3 regions of the Neptunomonas concharum genome follow, and region 2 is predicted to be linked to each of the others. Evidence: riboswitches for the same ligand, from Rfam matches in the RefSeq annotation. Region 2 holds a riboswitch; each other region holds the start of a gene.
What was found. A riboswitch is a leader RNA that binds a small molecule or an ion and turns the genes downstream of it on or off. The one in region 2 is predicted to bind thiamine pyrophosphate.
Positions count from the first base shown of each region.

Region 1: it holds a riboswitch for thiamine pyrophosphate, as region 2 does, so the genes downstream of both, F0U83_RS09065 (TonB-dependent receptor) here and thiB (thiamine ABC transporter substrate binding subunit) in region 2, are expected to answer to the same signal.
Region 3: it holds a riboswitch for thiamine pyrophosphate, as region 2 does, so the genes downstream of both, thiD (bifunctional hydroxymethylpyrimidine kinase/phosphomethylpyrimidine kinase) here and thiB (thiamine ABC transporter substrate binding subunit) in region 2, are expected to answer to the same signal.

Region 1 covers NZ_CP043869.1:1,943,042-1,950,412, reverse strand. The annotation lists gene F0U83_RS09080 (3-deoxy-7-phosphoheptulonate synthase) at 1-521, opposite strand, end outside; gene dsbD (protein-disulfide reductase DsbD) at 786-2,663, shown strand; gene F0U83_RS09070 (hypothetical protein) at 2,704-3,030, shown strand; gene F0U83_RS09065 (TonB-dependent receptor) at 3,095-5,191, opposite strand; TPP riboswitch at 5,245-5,361, opposite strand; gene F0U83_RS09060 (M48 family metallopeptidase) at 5,476-6,501, opposite strand; gene F0U83_RS09055 (YjgN family protein) at 6,498-7,371, opposite strand, start outside.
Region 2 covers NZ_CP043869.1:2,205,967-2,213,337, reverse strand. The annotation lists gene F0U83_RS10425 (ABC transporter permease family protein) at 1-847, opposite strand, end outside; gene thiB (thiamine ABC transporter substrate binding subunit) at 826-1,800, opposite strand; TPP riboswitch at 1,793-1,890, opposite strand; gene F0U83_RS10415 (phosphotransferase) at 1,965-2,702, shown strand; gene purT (formate-dependent phosphoribosylglycinamide formyltransferase) at 2,692-3,873, opposite strand; gene F0U83_RS10405 (methylthioribulose 1-phosphate dehydratase) at 4,178-4,789, shown strand; gene mtnC (acireductone synthase) at 4,789-5,490, shown strand; gene F0U83_RS10395 (1,2-dihydroxy-3-keto-5-methylthiopentene dioxygenase) at 5,490-6,035, shown strand; gene F0U83_RS10390 (phnA protein) at 6,047-6,451, shown strand; gene F0U83_RS10385 (HD domain-containing protein) at 6,539-7,078, shown strand; gene F0U83_RS10380 (cold-shock protein) at 7,285-7,371, shown strand, end outside.
Region 3 covers NZ_CP043869.1:3,112,667-3,120,037, reverse strand. The annotation lists gene mutM (bifunctional DNA-formamidopyrimidine glycosylase/DNA-(apurinic or apyrimidinic site) lyase) at 1-36, shown strand, start outside; gene F0U83_RS14795 (alpha/beta hydrolase) at 44-964, shown strand; gene F0U83_RS14790 (phosphatase PAP2 family protein) at 1,050-1,583, shown strand; gene F0U83_RS14785 (MJ1255/VC2487 family glycosyltransferase) at 1,580-2,596, shown strand; TPP riboswitch at 2,978-3,069, shown strand; gene thiD (bifunctional hydroxymethylpyrimidine kinase/phosphomethylpyrimidine kinase) at 3,058-3,912, shown strand; gene thiC (phosphomethylpyrimidine synthase ThiC) at 3,921-5,798, shown strand; gene F0U83_RS14770 (hypothetical protein) at 5,853-6,068, shown strand; gene F0U83_RS14765 (GGDEF domain-containing protein) at 6,287-7,348, shown strand; gene F0U83_RS17445 (zf-HC2 domain-containing protein) at 7,345-7,371, opposite strand, start outside.

The sequences.
Region 1 (7,371 bases), 260 kb from region 2:
CGGTGAGTCTGAGATTCGGTCGTGCGTGCGCCAATAGCAGACCATGAGATCAGGTCTTGCATATACTGCGGCGAGATAGGATCCAGCGCTTCCGTGGCTAACGGTAATCCCATTTCAGATAGATCGAGTAGCAGCTTACGCGCAATATGAAGGCCTTCTTCGATATCAAAGGAGTCATTCAGGTGAGGGTCGTTGATCAGGCCTTTCCAGCCAACGGTGGTTCGTGGCTTTTCAAAATAAACGCGCATGACAACGTAGATAGAATCTTTGACCTGCTCTGCTAATGCTTTCAGGCGTTGACCATATTCAATAGCGGCGTCGATATCATGAATAGAGCATGGCCCAATAACAACAAAGAGGCGCTTATCACTGCCGTCTAAAATATTACGGATAACCTGACGACCTTCCATGACAGCGCTGGCTGCAGCTTCGCTGATAGGGAGTTTATCTTTCAGAGCTTCTGGCGTAATAAGAACCGAATGTGATTCGATGTTGAGGTTTTCTACGCGATTATCAGTCATTGTCTTTTTCCTGAACAGATTCCTACGCAAGTGCGTAATCATAATGCAGGCCTTTTTACCATAAACCCGTGAATTATATAAGGGTACAGAGGGTCGAATCCGACAGTATGAAACAAAAGAGTAATGCTACAATGGCGTACAAGAGTTGAGTTGTTTATTCTTTTAGGGAATGATGTTATTCCATAATTAATGAAGTGTGTCAGAACTCAAGGAATAGCGCGTAGTCCATAGAACACCTTTATTAGATTCAGGAGCATCGGATCTGTGCCGAATTTGTTAAGTCTATTTATGAGGCTGTGTTTTACAGTCATTATTTCAACTGCTGGCTTTGGGATTGCCTATGCAGGCTTTTTTGATGGTAAAAGTAACTCACTAGGTCAGCAAAATGATGGCCCTTTACCCGTTGAAGAAGCGTTTATCTTTATTCCTGAGATCGGAAATAACGGTAAGGTTGTATTGCGTTGGGATATCCCTGACCGATATTACTTATATCGGGACCGTATCACGGTAACGCCTTCTGATCAGATTGAGGTGCTCAGTCGTATTAATGGTGTGACAGAGACCAAAGATGATCCACTGTTTGGCAGTGTTGAGGTCTATCACCAGCAGGCTGCTGTTACCTTGCAGTTAAAGAGTGTGTTGAATCAACCTTCCGATGGCTCCTTATCGATCTCATACCAAGGCTGCTGGGAAGGGGGGATATGTTACCCACCGGTTACAACAACATTGGCTGTCTCTCAAATTCCTCATGACGTAGAAGCAACAGTTCCCCCAGCTGAAATCACACCAAGTGCTGTTGGCGCAACTGCGAATACCATCCAACAGCCAGTGGTTAGCGAGCAGGATCATTTTGCAGAAATCTTGGCGGGTGGAAGTTTATTGCTAACGTTAGGTGCCTTTTTCCTAGGTGGCCTAGCCTTATCGCTAACCCCTTGTGTCTTTCCGATGATTCCGATTATTTCGAGTATCATTGCAGGGCATGGTCATAGGATCACGACTGGACGAGCGCTATTTTTATCGGCGGTCTATGTCTTGGCTGTTTCGGTGACCTATACCATTGCTGGCGTTTTGGCTGGGCTGTTTGGCGAGAACTTGCAAGCTGCTTTTCAAAACCCTTGGATTATTGGCTTTTTTAGCCTGATTTTTGTGGCTTTAGCATTCTCCATGTTTGGCTTCTATGACTTGCAGCTTCCCAATAGTTGGCAAACTCGCTTAAACAAAGCGAGTAACCATCAAAAAGGGGGTACTGTGACCGGCGTTGCCATTATGGGGCTACTATCAGCGCTTATTGTCGGCCCTTGTATGGCAGCACCCTTGGCGGGAGCTTTGATCTATATTGGGCAATCAGGAGATCCATTACTCGGTGGTTTAGCATTATTTAGCTTAAGTTTGGGTATGGGCGTTCCTATTCTGCTGGTGGGAGCATCAGCGGGTAAACTGCTACCTAAAGCGGGCGTCTGGATGGATGCTATCAAGGCAGGCTTTGGTGTACTCCTGATTTTGATGGCCATTTGGATGCTGGATCGTGTGGTTGCGGTGCAGGTAACGATGCTTTTAACTTCTGTAGTTTTGATTATATCCGCCATCTACATGCGGGCGATTGATCCTATCCCAACCCAAGCAAAGGGTTGGCATAAACTATGGAAAGGTGTTGGTATCATTGCCCTGCTCTATGGTGCTGCGCTTTTAGTCGGTTTGTTGTCAGGGGGTAAAAGTATTTTATACCCTTTGAAAGGCCTGACGGGGAACAGTGCGAATGCGTCGCAATCTTCAGAAATGAGCTTTATCAATGTGACGTCCTTAGAAGCGCTTGAGCCGGTGTTGGAGCAGGCTAAGCGTGTGGGTCAGCCTGTCATGCTGGATTTCTATGCGGACTGGTGCATCTCTTGTATTGAGCTTGAGCATGTCACCTTTGCCGATGAGGGAGTAAAACAGGCATTGTCCGGCTTTGCCCGAGTGAAGGTGGATGTTACGGCAAACGATGAGGCATCGAAAGCGCTCAATAAAGCTTATAAAGTGATTGGTCCGCCGGCGCTTATTTTTTACGACAAACAAGGGCAGCTACGCCCTGATCTGACATTGGTGGGGGTGATAGACCCCGATGATTTCCTTAACCATCTGACGCGGTTGGATGGATCATAATAAATAGAAAAACTGGCCTTTAGTCGCCACGGAGGATGATATGAAAAAGGTATTGCTGGCTTCATTACTAATTGTTGGGTTGCCTGTAAGTGCGTTACAAGCGGCTGATGCAGATAATGGCGAAGCACTGTACAAGGAGGTTGAGCTGGAAAGAACTATTCGTGGCGAGCACTATACGGATGCCAACTGCGATACATGCCATCAACCGGCTTTTTATCAACGTGAAGAGCGAAAAGTAACAAGCTATGCGAAGTTAGAAAGCTTTGTGGAAGGTTGCAATACGAATTTGGATGTTGGCTGGTTCCCTGAAGATGTTTCTGATGTGGCGGCCTATCTAAATCGTGAATATTATAAGTTTGCACAGTAATAGTTTTATTTTGCCGTCACGACTAAAAATGCCGACCTAAATAGGTCGGCATTTTTACAGGGCTTTAAAAATTCACTGCTGCAGTAATACCGATCTGGCGGGGTGAGCCAAGCTGAGTATATTGAGTCTCTGCCCAATCGATTCTAGGGTCGTTTCCGAAGTAGAAACCACGCACGGCATAATGCTCATTGGTTAAGTTGCGGCCCCAAAGACGAATGCTCCAGTCTGGCGTTTGGTAACCGATATGTGCATTAACCAATGTATAGCTATCGGAGCGCTGGTTGTGGCTATCAGAGAAATAGAACTCATCCTTGCCTTCTACTTCAATGCCCGAGAACCAATGCTGGCTATGCTTAAAGGCAGCACCTAGCATAAACTGATAGCTCGGTGATTGTGCAGAATCGCGGCCGTCGAAAGCAGCGCCAGAATCGTTTAGTTGGGTTTCCAGTAAACCTAAGCCGCCGAACAGGTTAATGGCTGGCGTAACCTGCCACTGTGCTTCAGCTTCAAGACCATAGCTGTAGGCTTGATCCGTATTATCGATATAGTCGATAAAACTGGTGCCACCGCTCGGCATAGATATCGTGCGGTAGCCTTTGATCTGAGCATCATTTCTGCGTTGATAAAATAGTGCAACTTGTGTCTGCAAACGATTATCGAGCAGGTTGCTCTTAGCGCCTACTTCATAGTTCCACAACGACTCTGTTTCAAAAGCGCGCTGCTCCTCGGGTAAATTTGTGTCTGCATTAACGCCGCCTACTTTGTAGCCAGCAGAGACAAGCGCGTAATAGGTACGGTTTTGATTCGCTAAATACTCAAGTGCTAAGCGTCCGCCAGCGAGTAGGTCGTCTTCATCGGATGTCACGCTGTCGCTGTCGCTATAATCAAACTCGCTTTGCTCAAAGCGTAATCCTGAGGTTAGACGTAAAACATCTGATAAGCGTGATTCTAACTGACCATATACTGCAAAACGTGAAGTTGTGTAATCGCTATTAAAATCTGCATTGTCGGTGCGCTGGCGAAGCAGATCAGTCTCTCGATGATAATAATAAACGCCGGTTACCCAATCGGTTGTTCCATTAAACAGCTCAGCACCGGGAGCAGAAATGAAACGCATCTCCGCTGTTGTTGTAGAGATATCCCTTTTGTAGTTATCAAACCAGTTGTAACCCCAATCCTCGGTTGGGTCATCCGGGTTGGTAAAAAAGAAAGGATAGGCCCAGTCCTCATCGTAGCCATACTCCTGATCAGCTGAGGAGTGACTAAGGCTGGTTTCCAGCGTAAATGCGTTGTGTCCTGTCCAGGTTGATTTCAGCGCAAGGGCTGATGATTCTAGGCGGTCATGCCCAGGCTGGTCAGATAATGTGTGACGATTGTTATCTAGCGAAAAGGCATCGTAACCGTTATCAACATCGGCATAAAAGCCAGTTAAATCGAGCATGTGGTGATCGTTAGCTTGAATGCGTAGCTTGCCGCGCAAAAATGTCTCATCGATATTGTTAGTGTGACTTTTATCGAGATAGTCGTTCTCCATAAAACCGTCACTACGGTTGCTTTGTATCGCTACTCGATACCCCACGTTCTCATTTACTGGGCCGCCTACAGCCGCTGTTAGGCTGCGGGTATTATAGGTCGCTAGCGTCGTTTCTACTCGACCTTGAGTCTTCGTCGTTGGATCGTTAGAGCGAATATGAATGAGTCCTGCTAGAGCGTTAGCACCATACAAGGTGCCTTGCGGTCCACGAAGTATTTCCACTTGCTGAGCATCCATCAGTGTTGCTGCCGCTCCGATATTACTCATATCTATGCCATCCATCGTCACGCCGACGGATGGGTTAACCGGCCCGATAAACTGGCTACGCTCGCCAATGCCACGGATCTGGAAAAAGCGTGCTCGGGATGCGCCATGACTGCTGTTGACGTTTGGCGCAAGTGAGGGCATTGCTTCGGTATGTGATGTGGGTTGTTTTTGTAAGGTTTCTTGATTCACGGCAGTCAGGCTAGCAGGGACTTGATTCAATGCCGCACCTCGGACGCCTGAGGTGATGTAAATGACAGGTAAGTCGTTATTCATTGATCTATTAGTAGCCACGGACTCATTAGCAGTAAGCACAGCCATTGCCAAGACAGATGGATAGAGCGGGTTTAACGTAAAGTGCATACAAGTCTCCGATAATAATGCTTGGAGACCCGGTTGAGTAGCGGGAAAAGTAGGCTTGTAATCGTTCCTATTCCTACGCCGGTATCATCCGGATCAGGTTCAGAGGGTTCGCACATCATGTGCATCTCAGGCCAGGCTAATAGATAGCACTGCCACCCCTTAGGACATACTCATAGTGAGTAAACGGTAGCGATTATACGGGTTACTGTGTGGATGGATAGTAAATTTTACACGTTGCGAAAATTTAGATAGCTCTTCATTCACTCGGGGTGATGACTGTCACGCTAATACTTCCTAGCGGCTTCTATTCGCTTTCGGGTATCAGGGTGCGTTGATAAATATACGTTGCCACTGTTTTTTGTTTTCGCTGCGTCTGGAATAATTTTTTCTAGCGCTGTTGCAAAGGCTTCTGTGTCTAATCCTAGTTTTAACATATGCTCTAGAGCGTACTCGTCCGCTTCCTCTTCTGCTTTTCGTGAATAACCTTGCTGCGTTAAAAATGTAGGGAAAGCAACGATGAGGTCTTGGCCGAACGATAAATTATCACCCACGATAAATACGGTCAGTAAGGCGATGGTTGAGGAGCGTATGACATGTTGTAGACCATGGCGGTGCTTGATATGACCAATTTCATGCAAAATGACACTGTTAAGCTCATTAGGTTGGTCTAACTGCTCCACCAGTTTATCCGTAACAAAAATATCGCCTGAGGGTAGTGCGAATGCATTAGCGATAGGACCGTTGCTATTTTCCATCGTACGAAAATGGAACTTGATAGGGATATCTATATCAACCCGATTAAGAAGTGTGCTTGTTATCTCGCTTCGTATTGAGGCTTGTTGTTCTTCAGATAATGATGAAGGGGTGAAGAGTGTGGAGTCGAGCACCGCTATACTATGTTCCCCAATCGCTATGCTCAGCTCGGCGGGGAGTGCGTGAGCAACTTGATAACTTATGGCGGGTATGCCCCATTTAATGAAGCTAAGAGTCAGTGTCACCACAAATACAATAGAAAAGATGATTAAAGACAGATTCGTCTCTAATGTGTGAAGCCAAAGGTTTCGAGGTTGGCCGGCGGACTTAATCCATGTATCAATCGCTTCGTTATCATGAGTCTCTAACAGAGTACCGTCAGGAAAGGTAATACGACGAGTAATATTCCCAACTCGGTTGCTAATATCGAGGTCACTAATATCCCCATGTAAGGGTTTACCATCAGCGCGGATCAATGTGTATCGGCTACCTTCGATGTGAATGTCAGCCCGCGAGCGGGCTGACTGATTGGCGGGATAGTAATAACCAGAAATCAAAGGCTGATACCTAAGTCACCTTGGAGATCAAAAGCTTCACCTAGTTCATCACCTAAAGCAGACTGTTTCTGTTGTTGTAAGCTTGCATAGTGCGCTAGATCTTGAGTTATCGTGCCCGATGTTGAGTCTGCGCGATAGTTGGCTAAGCGTACTTTAGCAAAAGGTATGGCTAAACCGAGCGTGAAAATAATCAGGAATAAATTTGTTATATGAATCCAAAACAGCGGTTTAACTTGAAGATTGGAGTGCAAGTTAAGTACGTTATCGAGTTTCAACTCGTTAAAAACATGGTTATTAATACGTGTCTCCATGTAGGCTTTAGCCCAAAAACTAAACATAAGTGTAAACAGGTAACCAACCAGAAAAAAGATATTGAACAGCCCTGGTTCTGTACCTGCTTCTTTCTGAGCGGATATCATCGCCCCGGCTCCTGCTGCATAACCTATAGCGGCAATAATTGCAGCAAATAATAAAAAGATCCCTAGGATGAAGAGGTAGGTTTTAAAAAACACGCTGATACTTATATTGGCACTAAAGTCGCCCTGTCCGTAATGGGCGTTGTTCCAACGGTATCGGTACATGAGCGCCTGTACATAGGGCCCCATTGCATAGATGCTGATCATTGCGAGGGCGGCTAAAATGAAGACTGCCATAATGCTATTCATGCCAAACAGCAGCCAAGTTGTACCAGCGATTAACCCGATAGCGACTGCAGGTAAAAAAGGTAATAACAACATGTATTTATAGGCGTTGCTTAACGAGCCATCAAATGAAAAGCGGACTTGTCGATAGCTGGTTATACGAGCATTAAAGCGGTAGCTGTTCCAAATGATCCACGGAGTGGCAAGCAATATAATTAACATCAAGCCG
Region 2 (7,371 bases):
CTTTTTGTCGGGAGGGTTGGGGTGGGGAGTGCGGGCTTCCATTATCCACTGACTGCCATGAGAGCGTGCCGAAACGTGTCATGACGGCGTATAGAGTGCCTGCAATCAGCAGTTGTGACCATGCCAGAGTGAGTGCTTCGGCTATATTAAAGTCATATTTGAGCGCTTGATAAATAGCTACTTCTAATGTGGTTGAACTCGGGCCGCCCCCAAGTGCTAGAACCACTGCAAAGCTATTGAAGCATAATACAAAAATAAAGCCGCTGATCACAGCGGATGATTGCCTCAGTACAGGCCATTCCACCGTTTTAAAGCGTTGCCAAGGGGAGAGTTTAAGCTGTGCAGCCAAGCGCCAACTGGTTTCAGGGATAGCGCTCAGTTGTAACCAGATCGACCGAATCGCTAATGGTGTATTCAAAAAAATATGGGCCAGTAAGATGCCTGACAACCCATAGAGGTTCCAGCCGTTCTCTGTCAGTTGGTTGAGTAATGGTGTTAAAAGCCCTGAACGCCCCAGCAGCGCAACCATGCCAGTAATGACGATCAGCGTTGGTGTTACAAAACAGAGTAAACAGAAAGCGAGAAACCAGCGCTTTGCGGGAAGTGTCGGGCAGTAAAATAGCGCTCTGGCAACCGGAATAGCGAGCGCAACAGAGAGTAATGCACTAAGCAATGACTGTTTTAGGGTAAAGCCTAACAGTTCATAGAAGTAGCTATCGCTTAGTAGGTTAATGTCAGGTGAGGCGCTCCCAAAACTAATCAGTCCATAAAAGGAAAGACAGGTAAAAGACAGCACCAGACCATAACTAAGCCAATGACTCATGGCTAATTGGCAGAAGCGCGCCACTCTCTAATCCATTGTTGACGCTGCTTGGCAATCTGCTCAGCTGTAAAGCCGATGGTTTTAGGCTTGATCAGACTATCAAATGCTTCGGGCAGTGTAACATCGTCGATGACCGGTAACATCCAGTTCGTGACAGGGATAATGGACTGCGCTTTTGGGGAGATAAGAAACGTCAGGAACTGCTGAGCCAGAGCTGGGTTTTGCGCATAAGCTGAAATGGCAGCAACCTCTGTTTGTACAATGTGTCCTTCGGAAAAACGCGCTGCTTTATATTGATTCTTTTGTTCAGCAACCTGATGGTAGGCAGGGGATGTGTTGTAGCTGAGAACATAATCGGCGTCACCCTTTAGGAACATGCTATACGCTTCCCACCAGCCTTTAGTGACGGTGACAGTGTGGCTTGCAAGTTGTTTCCAGGCAGAGGGTGCTTCATCACCATAAACGGCCTTAACCCATAGCATCAATCCTTGTCCTGGTGTACTGGTGCGCGGGTCCTGATAGATAACGGAGGCTTCTGACTCAATCAGGGCTTTTAGTGAGGTAGCAGGTTGTTGAATTTTCTCACTGTCATAAATGAACGAGAAATACCCATAGTCAAAAGGTACGAAGGTATCGTCCTGCCCATTAAGATGTGCACTAATTGGATCGAGTGAAATATTATGAGGTTGTGTCAGTTTCGCTTCACGGGTAATCTCGGTAAGGGAGTTATCCAGCCCAAGCAGAACGTCAGCCTTCGTGCGTGCTTGTTCAATGCGAGCACGGTTTAAAATGCTGACGCCATCTTCTACCGCGATAAATTCAATATCACATTGGCATTCTTGTTCGAAGGCAGTTTCCAGCTTAGGTCCGGGGCCCCATTCTGATACAAATGAATCATAGGTATAGATGGTCAGATCTGCCGCGTGTAGAGTTGTTGCGCTAGAGAGTAATAAGCCTGTAAAAAGTTTTTTCATCATGTCCTTTATTCCCTACGCCGGTATAACCCGGATCAGGTTCGACGGGTAAAATCTCAGTCTGCACCGATACAGACACCCCGATAAGAGGGCGCTATAGTACCATAAGTGTGATCAACAGTGAGTAGTGGTGAAGGATGATAATCAATGCTTAAGGGCATACTAAAATGGCGTTGACCTTAGCGGGGTGGCGGCCTCTTGAAGGCCATTCAGGTACGACGAATACACTATTTGTTGGTACTTATAAAAATCAGCCTGCCGTCCTTAGGATAAATTGTCGCAGTGATATTCCGGGTATTAATCGGCAAAGAGAGCAGCAAGTATTGGCGCGTATAGCAGGGTTTAGTTGGGCTCCTGATGTTTTAGAGTCTTCGGTAGATCAGTTGATCCTGTGCGAGTATCAGGAACTTAGCAATATGCCAGCGCAAGCTGATCTGTTGGCTATTGTGGCGCAGTGGCAATCAATATCTGATGTGCCTGAACAGAAGTACGATTTAATCTGGAAAGGTTACCAAGAAAAGATAGATGCCATATCAGCATCCGAACAACGGGCTTCCCTTCAAGAAAATCTGGATCGGACAAGGCGGTTATTTGGTGCATTGCCTAAGATTCCATATTGCCTAGCGCACCACGATTTACACATAGGGAATCTTTTGCAGAACAAGCAGCAGCTTGTTGTACTCGACTGGGAGTATGCAGGCTTAGGCTCTCCTTGGCTTGATGTCGCGGCATTGAGTGAAGAGTTTGGCTGCGAGGAGGCGGCACTGGCGAAGTTGCCGCTATTTGAACACCTTAATACAGCAGACTTTCAAAGCGCTTTGAAAACCGCAATCGCGCTACGGTCCGAGCTGAACCAGCTTTGGTATGCGCTGGTTCAGCCTGAATCGGCGGATGTTAAAGGGTAACCGTGATGTTAGAGGAAGCTTTACTGGCTTTAGAGATTGCTGATTCCACCGTATTATCGCGGGCAAGTACAACACCCATGCGCCGTTGTCCGGCCACTTCGGGCTTACCGAATAGGCGTAGCTGAGTATCTGGCATCGCCAGTACAGCGTCTAAACCAGCAAACTGTGCCTTATTAGAGTTGCCCTCAACTAAAATAACACTGGAGGCACTAGGGCCATGAAAATGAATGTTTGGAATAGGCAACCCTAATATAGCGCGGGCGTGCAGTGCAAATTCCGATAAATCTTGAGATATCATGGTAACCATACCGGTATCATGGGGTCTTGGTGACACTTCACTAAAGAGTACTTCATCGCCTTTGATAAAAAGTTCAACACCAAATAACCCTCGGCCGCCTAAAGCTTCGGTAACCTTCAATGCTGCATCTTTGGCTGCGCTTAGTGCTGCTGAGGACATCGCTTGTGGCTGCCAGGATTGGCGATAGTCCCCATCCACTTGAACGTGGCCGATGGGCTCACAAAAAGCGGTGCCATTGGTATGTCGAACAGTGAGCAAAGTTATCTCGTAGTCGAAATCGACGAAGCCTTCTATAATCACCTTACCTTGACCTGCTCGGCCTCCCTCTTGGGCGTATTGCCAAGCGCTCTCTATCTGATCTTCAGTTTTCACCGTACTTTGGCCTTTGCCTGAAGAACTCATGATCGGTTTTACAACACAGGGGAGCCCAATGTCCTGAATGGCCGCGAGATACTCTTCACGGGTTTCAGCAAACTTGAAGGGAGATGTCTTTAAACCAAGAGTTTCGCTGGCTAAACGACGAATTCCTTCACGGTTCATGGTTAAACGAGTTGCATTGGCGGTTGGAATGACAGTAAACCCTTCAGCTTCAAGCTCGATCAATGTGTCCGTGGCAATGGCTTCTATCTCTGGGACGATTAAGTCTGGTTTCTCGGCTTGAATGACTTCTCGCAATGCTTCGCCATCCAGCATCGAGATAACATGGCTTCTGTGGGCAACTTGCATGGCCGGCGCGTTCGCGTAGCGGTCAACCACAATCACCTCTACCCCTAATCTTTGTAGTTCGATGACGACTTCTTTGCCTAGTTCTCCACCACCACACATCAACACACGGGTTGCGTTTGCAGCAAGAGGGGTGCCAATTGTTGCCATGAGTTTTTATCCTTCAATGAAAATAATTCAGTCATTATACGTGATCAGAAGAAAAATCAGACATTGGACTTTGTTACTTATTAGCTATACTGAATCATGTGAATTTAGGTAGTACGCATTGCGAAAGCGTTGGTTAGTTTTTTCATATGTCTCCTTTGCCTTCGGGCACTTCAACCGAAATCATTTCGGTTAATGATGGGGCGGTCGAAATGGCCGCCCCTGTCTTTAAAATAATTCTGCTTTCCCTTCGTCTGATTGAAAACTTCTCGTAAACTATCAATTTTGTTACTTCGTGAATGTTCAAATGCCAGATACTCTTAAACAATCCGTTATTGATGCGGGGAAGTGGATTGATCAGCAAGGTTGGTGCCCAGCAACCGGTGGAAACTTCTCTGTTCGTATAGATGCAAAGCACGCTTGGGTTACGGCGTCAGGTAAGCATAAAGGTGCTTTGACGCCAGAGGATCTACTACAGGTAGATCTCAAGGGTGTGGTGATTGGCTCAGAGAAGCGGCCATCTGCAGAAACTTTATTACATATGGCTCTTTATGGACTAGATGCTGATATTGGCGCTGTACTGCATACTCACTCCGTTTCATCGACAGTATTGTCGCGTCTTGTGGACGGGGATGTACTCACATTGCGTGGCTATGAAATGCAGAAATCCCTGTCGGGAAACACCACTCACGATGCTGAAGCCGCTATTCATGTTTTTGACAACACGCAAGATATGCCTGAATTGGCCGCGCAGCTACACCAACGTTGGCTGCAACGCCCTTTACAGTGGGGGTTTTTAGTAAGGGGGCATGGTTTATACGCTTGGGGACGTGATATGGCAGAGGCGCGTCGCCACCTAGAGGGGTTGGAGTTTCTGTTTGCCTGTGAGTTAGAGATGATCAAGTTGGGACAACGATAATGACGATAAAAGCTATTCTTACTGATATTGAAGGAACGACAACGGATATTCGTTTTGTCCACGATGTATTGTTTCCTTATGCCCGCCAAGCGTTACCTGAGTACGTGAGTGATCATTGGGATGACGCTATGGTACAAGAAATTATGAGTCAGGCTCGTGCTGAAATCTCACAACCTGATGCAGATAAAGATACGCTGGTGCAGGCATTTTTAGGCTGGATTGATGAAGATAAAAAAGTGACAGCGCTAAAAAGTTTGCAGGGGCTTATCTGGGTAGAAGGTTACGAAAAGGGTGATTTTACCGGGCATCTTTACCCCGATGCGTATCAACATTTGATGCTGTGGGATCAACAGAAGGTTGCGTTATATATCTTCTCATCCGGTTCTGTTAAAGCGCAAAAACTGTTGTTTGGCTACAGCGACTACGGTGATTTGACCCCTGTGTTTTCAGGTTACTTTGATACAACTACCGGCCATAAGCGAGAAGGTGTGTCGTATCAAAAAATTGCGTCGGCGATGCAGTATCCCCCTGAAAATATTCTCTTTTTGTCGGATATTATCGAAGAGTTGGATGCGGCAAAATCTGCGGGTATGCAAACGTGTCTATTAGCTAGGGATCAGTTGCTTGATCCAAAAGAACACCCTATGGCCCGCTCTTTTGATGAGGTAGCCATTTTATACCCGACTACGGGGGAGAAGTGATGAGCGCAATTACGGTTTTTCAAGAAAATGACCCTTCTGCTGTTTTATTCCATAGTATGGACGGCGATGAAATCAGCAGGGTTCTAGGTGAGGTAGGTATACGTTTTGAGCGCTGGATGATTGACTGCCCGATTACACTAGAGATGACCCACGAAGAGGTCCTCCAAGCGTACGATCAGGAGATTAACAAGCTGATATCAGAAGAGGGGTATCAAACCGTTGATATCGCAGCGATCACACCAGATAACCCGCAAAAGGATGAGTTTCGACAAAAATTCCTTCAGGAGCATACGCACTCTGAAGATGAGGTTCGCTTCTTTGTGGCCGGCGAAGGGATGTTCTATCTTCACATAGAAGATAAAGTTTATATGATCCATTGCTGCAAAGATGATCTTCTCTCGGTACCAGATCAAACAAAACATTGGTTTGATATGGGGCCTGAGCCGCATTTTACGGCGATCCGTTTTTTCAACAATCCGCAAGGCTGGGTTGCTGATTTCACTGGTGATGATATCGCTAAGCGTTTTCCTTTATTCGATGAATAGGCTGGAGCAATATGTCAAAAGGGCGTGATAAGCATCAAGAGCGGCATCATGGGTTGTCGCTCTATGGGAAGGACTTGGTCAGGCGCTGTGGCGCGCACTGCGAGCTTTGTAACAGCAGTGGTGTGCCTCTGAACATTTTTGAAGTGCCGCCTGTGGCTGCCGATCCCATTTTTGAACACTGTTTAATGATCTGTGAAACATGCCAGACACAAATTGAACGTCCAAAGCGCATCGATCCTAACCATTGGCGATGTCTTGGCACCACGATGTGGAGCGAGGTAACGGCAGCGAAAGTGACTGCGATAGTGCTCTTGAACTGGTTATCGAAAACGGAACCATGGGCTCAAGAGTTACTGGAACAGGCTTATCTGGATGATGACGAAACAGCTTGGATTTCCCAATGGGCGCTAGACTGATCGAATAGAGCGATCTTTAATCTATTTGTCATAACAGAAACTTAGACTCCTGCCTGAAATCAAATCTACAGGTAGCGAGTCATCAGAATGCAAGTAGACGATGTTGTTCAGCAATTAAAAACGATTTATCAGCGCCGTGGTGTTGAACATTATGGAGAACAGGTTACTCAACTCTCCCATGCGGTCAGTTGTGCCAAACTAGCACATCATGATGGCCAGTCAGATAGTTTGGTTATTGCTGCGTTTTTACATGATGTAGGCCATTTAGTCGACGATCTAGATGGTTTTCAAAGCCGCATACATGATCGAGTCGGTGCAGACTATCTTCAGCAGTTAGGTTTTGATGAAGCGGTGGTTGAACCTATTCGCCAGCATGCGGAAGCCAAACGGTACCTCTGTCATCGTGAGCAGGGGTATTTGGATACACTCTCCGAAGCAAGCCTCATATCTTTAGTCTTTCAAGGCGGTATTATGACAGACGCAGAGGCTGATCGTTTTGAAAACCTTGAACGCTTTAACGAGTGTGTAACATTACGCCGTTACGACGACTTAGGTAAGGCTGAAAATTATATTTTTTCAGAGGCTGAATGGGTCTTTGAAAAGATAGAACTATATTTGAATCAATAAAATAGTTGAAAAGTTAGTTGACTGGCAGGTTGAAGCGCTATACTCTGGACACAGCTTGAAGGCACGTCTTGTATTTATGCACACCATTGCGAAGTTCCTTAGTAGTACCTCGTCCTGTTTTTCATAAGTAAATAGCACCACACTTCCAGCCAGACCGCTCGAATTTTCGGGCACAAAATTACTCTTGAATAAGATAGGATATTATTATGTCTACTACTACTGGTACAGTAAAATGGTTCAACGACGAGAAAGGTTTCGGTTTCATCGAGCGTGAAAACGGCCCTGACGTATTC
Region 3 (7,371 bases), 910 kb from region 2:
CGTAGTACGGTCTTCTGTAGTTTTTGTCAGCGATAGGTCCTTTATGTCCGCATCTGATTCATCTGTATCATCTTTCCCTGGTAGTTTGTGTCCTATTCAGCATCGTAGTCGATTGCGCGAAAAGTTAGGTATTGAAAACTATCTCTCACAGCGGGAAGTGTTTAATTTGGGCGATTGTCCAGTTCACTGTGAGCTTTATGAAGCGGCAGACATTCAATCTCCATTGGTTATTTTTTTACCCGGCATTGGTACCTACGTTGAGCTTTATGCTGAGCTATTAGCTAAGTTGGCGTCTCAAGGTATTCATGCGGTTGGTTTAGATTATCCTGGCCATGGATACTCTGGAGGTAGTCGAGGGCGCTATAGCGTTAACGACGTGAAGGCATCGGTGGGTCTATTGATAGATCGTCTACGTGAACGCTTCACGGGTGATATCTTTATCTATGGCTATTCGATTGGCTCCTTATTAGCGGTTGCTTGTGCTGAATCGGATGAGCGAATCGAAGGCGTAGTCTGTGGAACACTCTTGGTGCCAGAAATTGCACCTGACTTTGTACATATGTTGGGTTGGCAGTGGACGTGGGGAGTTGCTCAATTTGTTCCGGGTTTGAAGCTTCCCTTGAAGTCTTTAATTGATTATGAGCAGCTGCTCGCAGGGCATCCCGCTGCGAAAGAGATCAATCATGATCCTCTTATCGTGTTTGACTATCCTTTGGCGACATTGTCTAGCCTTTTCTCGTGCCGGTTGGGTATCAGTCAACATCGTTACCCCTTTAGTTTGACCGTTTTGCACGGTGATAAGGATGAAGTGCTGTCTTGGGAGTATAGCGAGCGACTGGTTAAAGCCTTAGCGCAACCTTTACGTTTGGTTAAATTACCAGGTGGGCATATGCTGCCTTGGGATAATCCTGAAATAGTGGTCAACGAGATCGCCAATGTCGTTCTGCCGTCCAAAGCTCAATAGCGTCATAAACTTTTAAAACAGGTGTAACAAAAGCGTCACCTTTGGGCTGAGATAATAGCGCATCACTCTAGCATAGGGGGCCGTGATGCGATCACTTCAGGCGCTTCATTCTCTGGATACACTAGCGTTCCACTGGTTTCAGGCCTATCGCAATATGCACTCGGGTGTTGCGTATTTTAGCCGTTGTGTCTCTCGTTTAGGTGACGGCTTCGCCTATGCTATTGCAGGCTTGTTACTTGCTGTCTTTGAGCCGAATAACGGTTCATTATTTTTACAAACAGGCTTGATCGTTTATCTGCTGGAGCTTCCTCTCTATCTGTTACTAAAAAATACAATAAGACGCTGTCGCCCAAGCGAGTTGGCAGGCGTTGATGCACTGATTCAACCCTCAGATAAGTTTAGCTTTCCATCAGGACATTCAGCGGCAGCGTTTGTATTTGCGACCTTGCTGGTTCAATTTTATCCACAGCTGTTTTTTCTGGCCTATTCGGTAGCGGCCCTGATTGGCCTGTCGAGAGTGATGCTGGGAGTGCATTATCCTTCAGATATTGTCGCGGGAGCAGCACTTGGCGTTGTATGTGCTGAAGTTGTGTTTCAGCTTCTTGGGGTTGGTGTATGAAGGTTCTATACGGTGTTCAGGCAACAGGAAATGGACACATTACGCGTGCGCGAGTGATGGCTCCCGCGCTAGAAGCAGCAGGTGTAGAGGTGGATTATCTTTTTAGCGGGCGACCTGCTGAGAAGTTGTTTGATATGGAACCCTTTAAAGCGTTTCAGGTAAGACGTGGTTTAACTTTTTGCATGGGTGAAGGAGCGAAGGTTCAGCTCATGAAAACGCTGATGCAAAATAGTATATGGGAGCTGCTTCAGGATGCGCGCTCATTGGAGTTGGATGCATATGATTTGGTGTTATCTGATTTTGAGCCTGTCACCGCATGGGCTGCAAAGCTCAAGAAAAAGCCAAGCGTAGGATTAGCGCATCAGTATGCATTTCTGCATAGTTTACCGGATCGTTATCGATCTAAATTATTAAAGCCGGGTGTGAAACTATTCGCACCTGTTGAGAAGGCGGTTGGTGTGCATTGGGATCACTTTGGCGGCGCCATTGTTCCTCCTTTGATACAACCCCCTCGTTTTGAATCGACGGATGAGCAAAACCTAGTTCTGGTTTACATGCCTCATGAGCGAGACGAAACATTGTACTACTGGTTTAGTGGCTTTCCTGATCATCAATTTCATGTATATGCTGATGTGAGCGGACCAAGCGTTAAAGGTAATGTCCATTTTTTACCGCTGAGCAGAGAGGGATTTGAAAGGGATTTGGCAGCGTGCTCGGGTGTTATTACAAATTGTGGATTTGGTTTAGCCAGTGAAACTATGCAATATGGTAAAAAATTACTCAGTAAGCCAATGAAAGGGCAAACTGAGCAGGCATCTAATGCATGTATCTTACAATCTTTAGGCTTGGCGACCATTATTAAAGAGCTAGATGCAGAGGTTATCAGTGAGTGGCTAAGCGCTTCACATCCTGAGCCACGTTGCTTTCCTGATGTGGCATCCCATCTGTCGGACTGGATTGCAAACGGATGTACGAAACCTATTGATCAAATGGCCAAGGACGTTTGGGGTTAAAGTTACAAAGCTGTTGGTGTACTTGAATCTATTTGCTGCTGATTTGGCGTGTTTTGGATAAAATAATGATGGCTGGTGGTTATATTTTACATGAAGTAGAGGTGCGAAGGCTTTATATTCCTTTATAAAGCCTTCAATCATGGCATCCATTTTCCTTGCGGTTTGGTGTATCCTTTCGAGCTTCCGTTTGTCCCTTCCGCTTGCCTTGGCCGTCCTTGAATTCGTTCCTTGAACAGGAGATCCACACTTCTTATTATGGCGACTCTGACTTTTTTTTATATAGGAAAAAGTCCTATTTTTATTAGGTTATTGTTGAATAGTTGTTCATAATTTCTTACAGGTTAGCCATGGACAGGTACACTAATTAGCCTTACACTGTTGTAAATCTTGTCGGGGTGCCTAATTGGGCTGAGATTAAACCCGCTGAACCTGATCCAGTTAACACTGGCGTAGGAATCGAGATGTCCCAAGTTTTAGATGATTCGTGTAGTCCTCCTGTTATTCTTACAATCGCTGGCTCTGATACTTCGGCAGGGGCTGGCATTCAAGCAGACCTTAAAACCTTCTCGGCATTATGTGCTTACGGTGCCACTGTTATTACTACTTTAACGGCACAGAATACCTGTGGTGTTAGAGCGTCCTATCCTGTTCCAGCTGACCAAGTAACTGCCCAACTTACCGCTGTATTGGATGATATGCCTGTGCGTGCTATTAAGCTGGGGGCACTAGGGTCGGGTGATAATGTCGCTGCGATTATTGAAACCTTAAATAACTACCAGCCTATCCCTTTGGTTATTGATCCTGTCATTACCTCCAGTAGTGGTACTCGTTTGTTGGACTCTGAAGGTGAAAGCTTGCTCAAAAGCGCATTGTTGCCGCGCTGCCGCATTGTCACTCCCAATATCCCTGAAGCTGCTTTCCTTGCCCAACGCGTAGTGCCGAATACGCTAGCAGGCATGTATGAGCTGCTTAATCCATTACATGATTTGGGGATTGAATGGGTGCTGCTCAAAGGGGGGCATTTATCTTCCCAATACGAAGCGATAGATCTTCTATCAAACGGTACGGAGGTCATTGAACTGAGATCTGCTCGAACACATACAAAAAATACGCACGGGACAGGGTGCACGTTGGCATCAGCCGTTGCTGTGGGAATTGGGCGAGGGCAAGCAGTGCCTCAAGCGGTTAGGTTCGCTAAAGAGTATATATCAGGGGCTATTTTGGCCGCCGATCAGCTTCAGGTGGGGCAAGGTTCTGGGCCTTTGCATCACTTTTCACTCCTTTGGGAATCCTTTGAGAGAAATAATATTAAGTAGGGTGAGTTATGTCTGATAACACAATGTTGAGTCAAAGTGCCGTTGTGGACCAAGCGTCCGTACAGCCTTTTCCGAAATCGCGTAAGGTTTATATTGAAGGTAGCCGTCCGGATATCCGCGTACCAATGCGAGAAATTTCTCTAGATGACACGCCGACTGCCATGGGTGGGGAAACAAACGCGCCACTTTATGTATACGATACGTCTGGACCCTACACTGATCCAGATGCGGTGATTGATGTTCGAAAAGGACTTGTGCCCCTGCGCAGTGCTTGGATTGAGGAACGGGCGGATACGGAGCAGCTTAGTCACCTCTCTTCAGAATATGGTCGCGCACGTGAGGCTGACTTGCGTTTGGACGAGCTGCGCTTTGAGCTGACGCGCAAGCCGAGACGTGCAAAAGAGGGAAAGAATGTCACTCAACTGCATTATGCACGTCAGGGGATTATTACCCCAGAGATGGAATATATCGCTATTCGTGAAAATATGAAGCTTGCTAAAGCGCAGGCTGAAGGTCATCTAGTCGCGCAACAACATCCAGGTCATAGTTTTGGTGCACGCTTGCCCAATGAAATAACGCCGGAGTTTGTGCGCCAGGAAGTTGCCGAGGGTCGAGCTATTATCCCCTGCAATATCAATCACCCTGAATTAGAGCCAATGATTATCGGTCGTAATTTTTTGGTGAAAATTAATGGCAATATTGGTAATTCTGCGCTGACCTCTTCCATTGAAGATGAGGTCGAGAAGATGACGTGGGGTACACGCTGGGGGGCCGATACGATAATGGATTTGTCGACCGGAAAAAATATCCATGAAACTCGCGAATGGATACTGCGTAACTCACCCGTTCCTATTGGTACAGTGCCTATTTACCAAGCATTAGAGAAAGTAAATGGTGTTGCTGAGGATCTCAACTGGGAAGTATTCCGTGACACTTTGATCGAGCAGGCAGAGCAGGGGGTGGACTACTTTACCATCCATGCGGGTGTGTTGCTGCGCTATGTCCCGATGACGGCAAAACGTATGACCGGTATCGTCTCCCGAGGGGGTTCGATCATGGCTAAATGGTGTCTTGCTCACCATGAAGAGAATTTCCTTTACACCCACTTCGAGGAGATCTGTGAAATTTGCAAAGCCTATGATGTCGCCTTCTCATTAGGTGATGGGTTACGTCCTGGATCCGTATATGATGCAAATGATGAGGCTCAGTTCGCAGAATTAGAAGCCTTAGGTGAGTTGACCAAAGTCGCGTGGAAGCATGATGTTCAAGTTATGATCGAGGGGCCAGGGCATGTACCGATGCATATGATCAAAGAGAACATGGATAAACAGTTGCAGGAATGCCATGAAGCACCGTTCTATACATTAGGACCTTTGACAACTGATATCGCACCGGGATATGACCATATTACTTCCGGTATTGGCGCTGCAATGATTGGTTGGTATGGCTGTGCAATGCTGTGTTATGTGACGCCAAAAGAACACTTGGGTCTACCCAATAAGGATGATGTAAAGACAGGTATTATCACCTATAAGATTGCTGCTCATGCGGCGGATTTAGCGAAAGGGCATCCAGGTGCCCAAATTCGAGATAATGCAATGTCAAAAGCTCGTTTCGAGTTCCGTTGGGAAGATCAGTTTAATATTGGTTTGGATCCTGATACGGCACGTGCTTACCATGACGAAACGCTTCCTAAAGAGTCTGCAAAGGTGGCTCATTTTTGCTCAATGTGCGGACCAAAGTTCTGTTCTATGAAAATATCTCAAGAGGTTCGGGACTTAGATGAAACGCAAGTGGCGGCAATGACGGCACAAGTAGAGCAGGGAATGGAAGAGAAGTCCGCTGAGTTTAAGGCAAGCGGTGCAGAAATTTATCACAAAGTTTAATTATTTCTCTCTTTTCGGCTAACCTATAGGAAATTTTCCTAGAGACAAATGTCGATGATTGAATGGAAATATCTCGCGGTTGGTGCGTTTGTGCTCCTAGCCTTCTTGCCTGTCACTTACCAGGCAATTAGGCAGCGAAAGCAGCGCCCACCGCTACTTGCTCAGCAAGATCGCAAGCTTTACCGACTCTGGAAATCTGACCCGGATGCTTATGAGCGCCAATACGGTGCATTGGATAGGGCTTCTGATAAGAGGGCTCAGCGTGGCTGACCTGTTTTCTGGTATCTTAGAGCACGTATTTTCGTATTATGAGTAACTTCTCCCACACCAAGCTTAAAACTCGCCTAATAGAAACGGTATTTCATAATACTTGTATCGCGGTAGCAGGGAATATTTTTTTAGGCGCGTGTGCCACGGCTTTTTACTGGCCATATCTAGATGCTTGGTATGTTTTAATCTGGTTTATAGGTCTAGTTGGTGTTTGCCTTTTGAGGTTGCTGCTTCGGTGGATGTACGGCGCTAGGGAAACCGTCTACAAGCAGTTTAGTGAGCGTCAGTGGATAGTCTTTTTTAGTGTACTTTGTGTAGCGGGTGGGGCATTTTGGGGAGCTGCTCTAAATTATGTTATTAGAATGTTGCCACTGAGTGAGTCGATGGTGATACTGTCGATTGGCTTTGCGCTTGCAACGGTCGCTATCGGTATGATGGCAGCGGTATGGTGGGTGTATGTTGCCTACCTTACGGCGCTTTTGTTCCCACTTATTTTCTTGTTTGTCAGTCAATCAGGGCAATTCGAGTTATTAGGGCTCCTATCGACTGCGTTCTATGGGTTCAACCTTATCTCGTCACGGAAAATGTATCAGGTGCTTCGACAGTCCATTATTCATCAGCTATCTAATGATCGCTTGTATATGGCACTGCAAAATGAAAAAGACAGGGTGATGAGCTTAAATCGACAATTGGAAATGGATGTCAGAGCAGGGAAGCGTACCGCGCAAGAGTTGCTAGCGCAAAAACATGAGGCTGAGCAGTTGGCTGAGCGCCTGCATACCCTGTCCGCCATTGACGGATTAACCGGTATCGCAAACCGAAGGACGTTTGATGAGGTGCTTGAGCGGGAGTGGTCCAGGGCAAAGCGGCAGCATGCTCCGCTTTCATTGTTGCTGGTTGATATTGATCACTTCAAGCTTCTGAACGATCACTATGGCCACCAATACGGTGACCAATGCTTAAAAAGTGTAGTGGATGTGATGCGCAGTCATCTTAAAAGGCCCTCTGACTTTATAGCGAGATATGGAGGAGAGGAGTTTGTTGTTATATTGCCCATGACAACGGCTGGAGCAGCCCAAAGTCTCGCCGAAGAGATAAGGGAGGCTGTTGCCAATGCCAGAATGGAGCATCAAGTGTCGCCGGTGTTGCCTTTTGTTACTATCAGCATCGGCTTGTCTTGCATGTGTGACAATGAAATTTTAACGGCTAAGACATTATTTGAGAAAGCGGATACGGCTTTATATGCAGCTAAAATGGGGGGGCGAAACCGCGTTTGTTAGTGGTTTTGCTTAGTGTCTTCTAT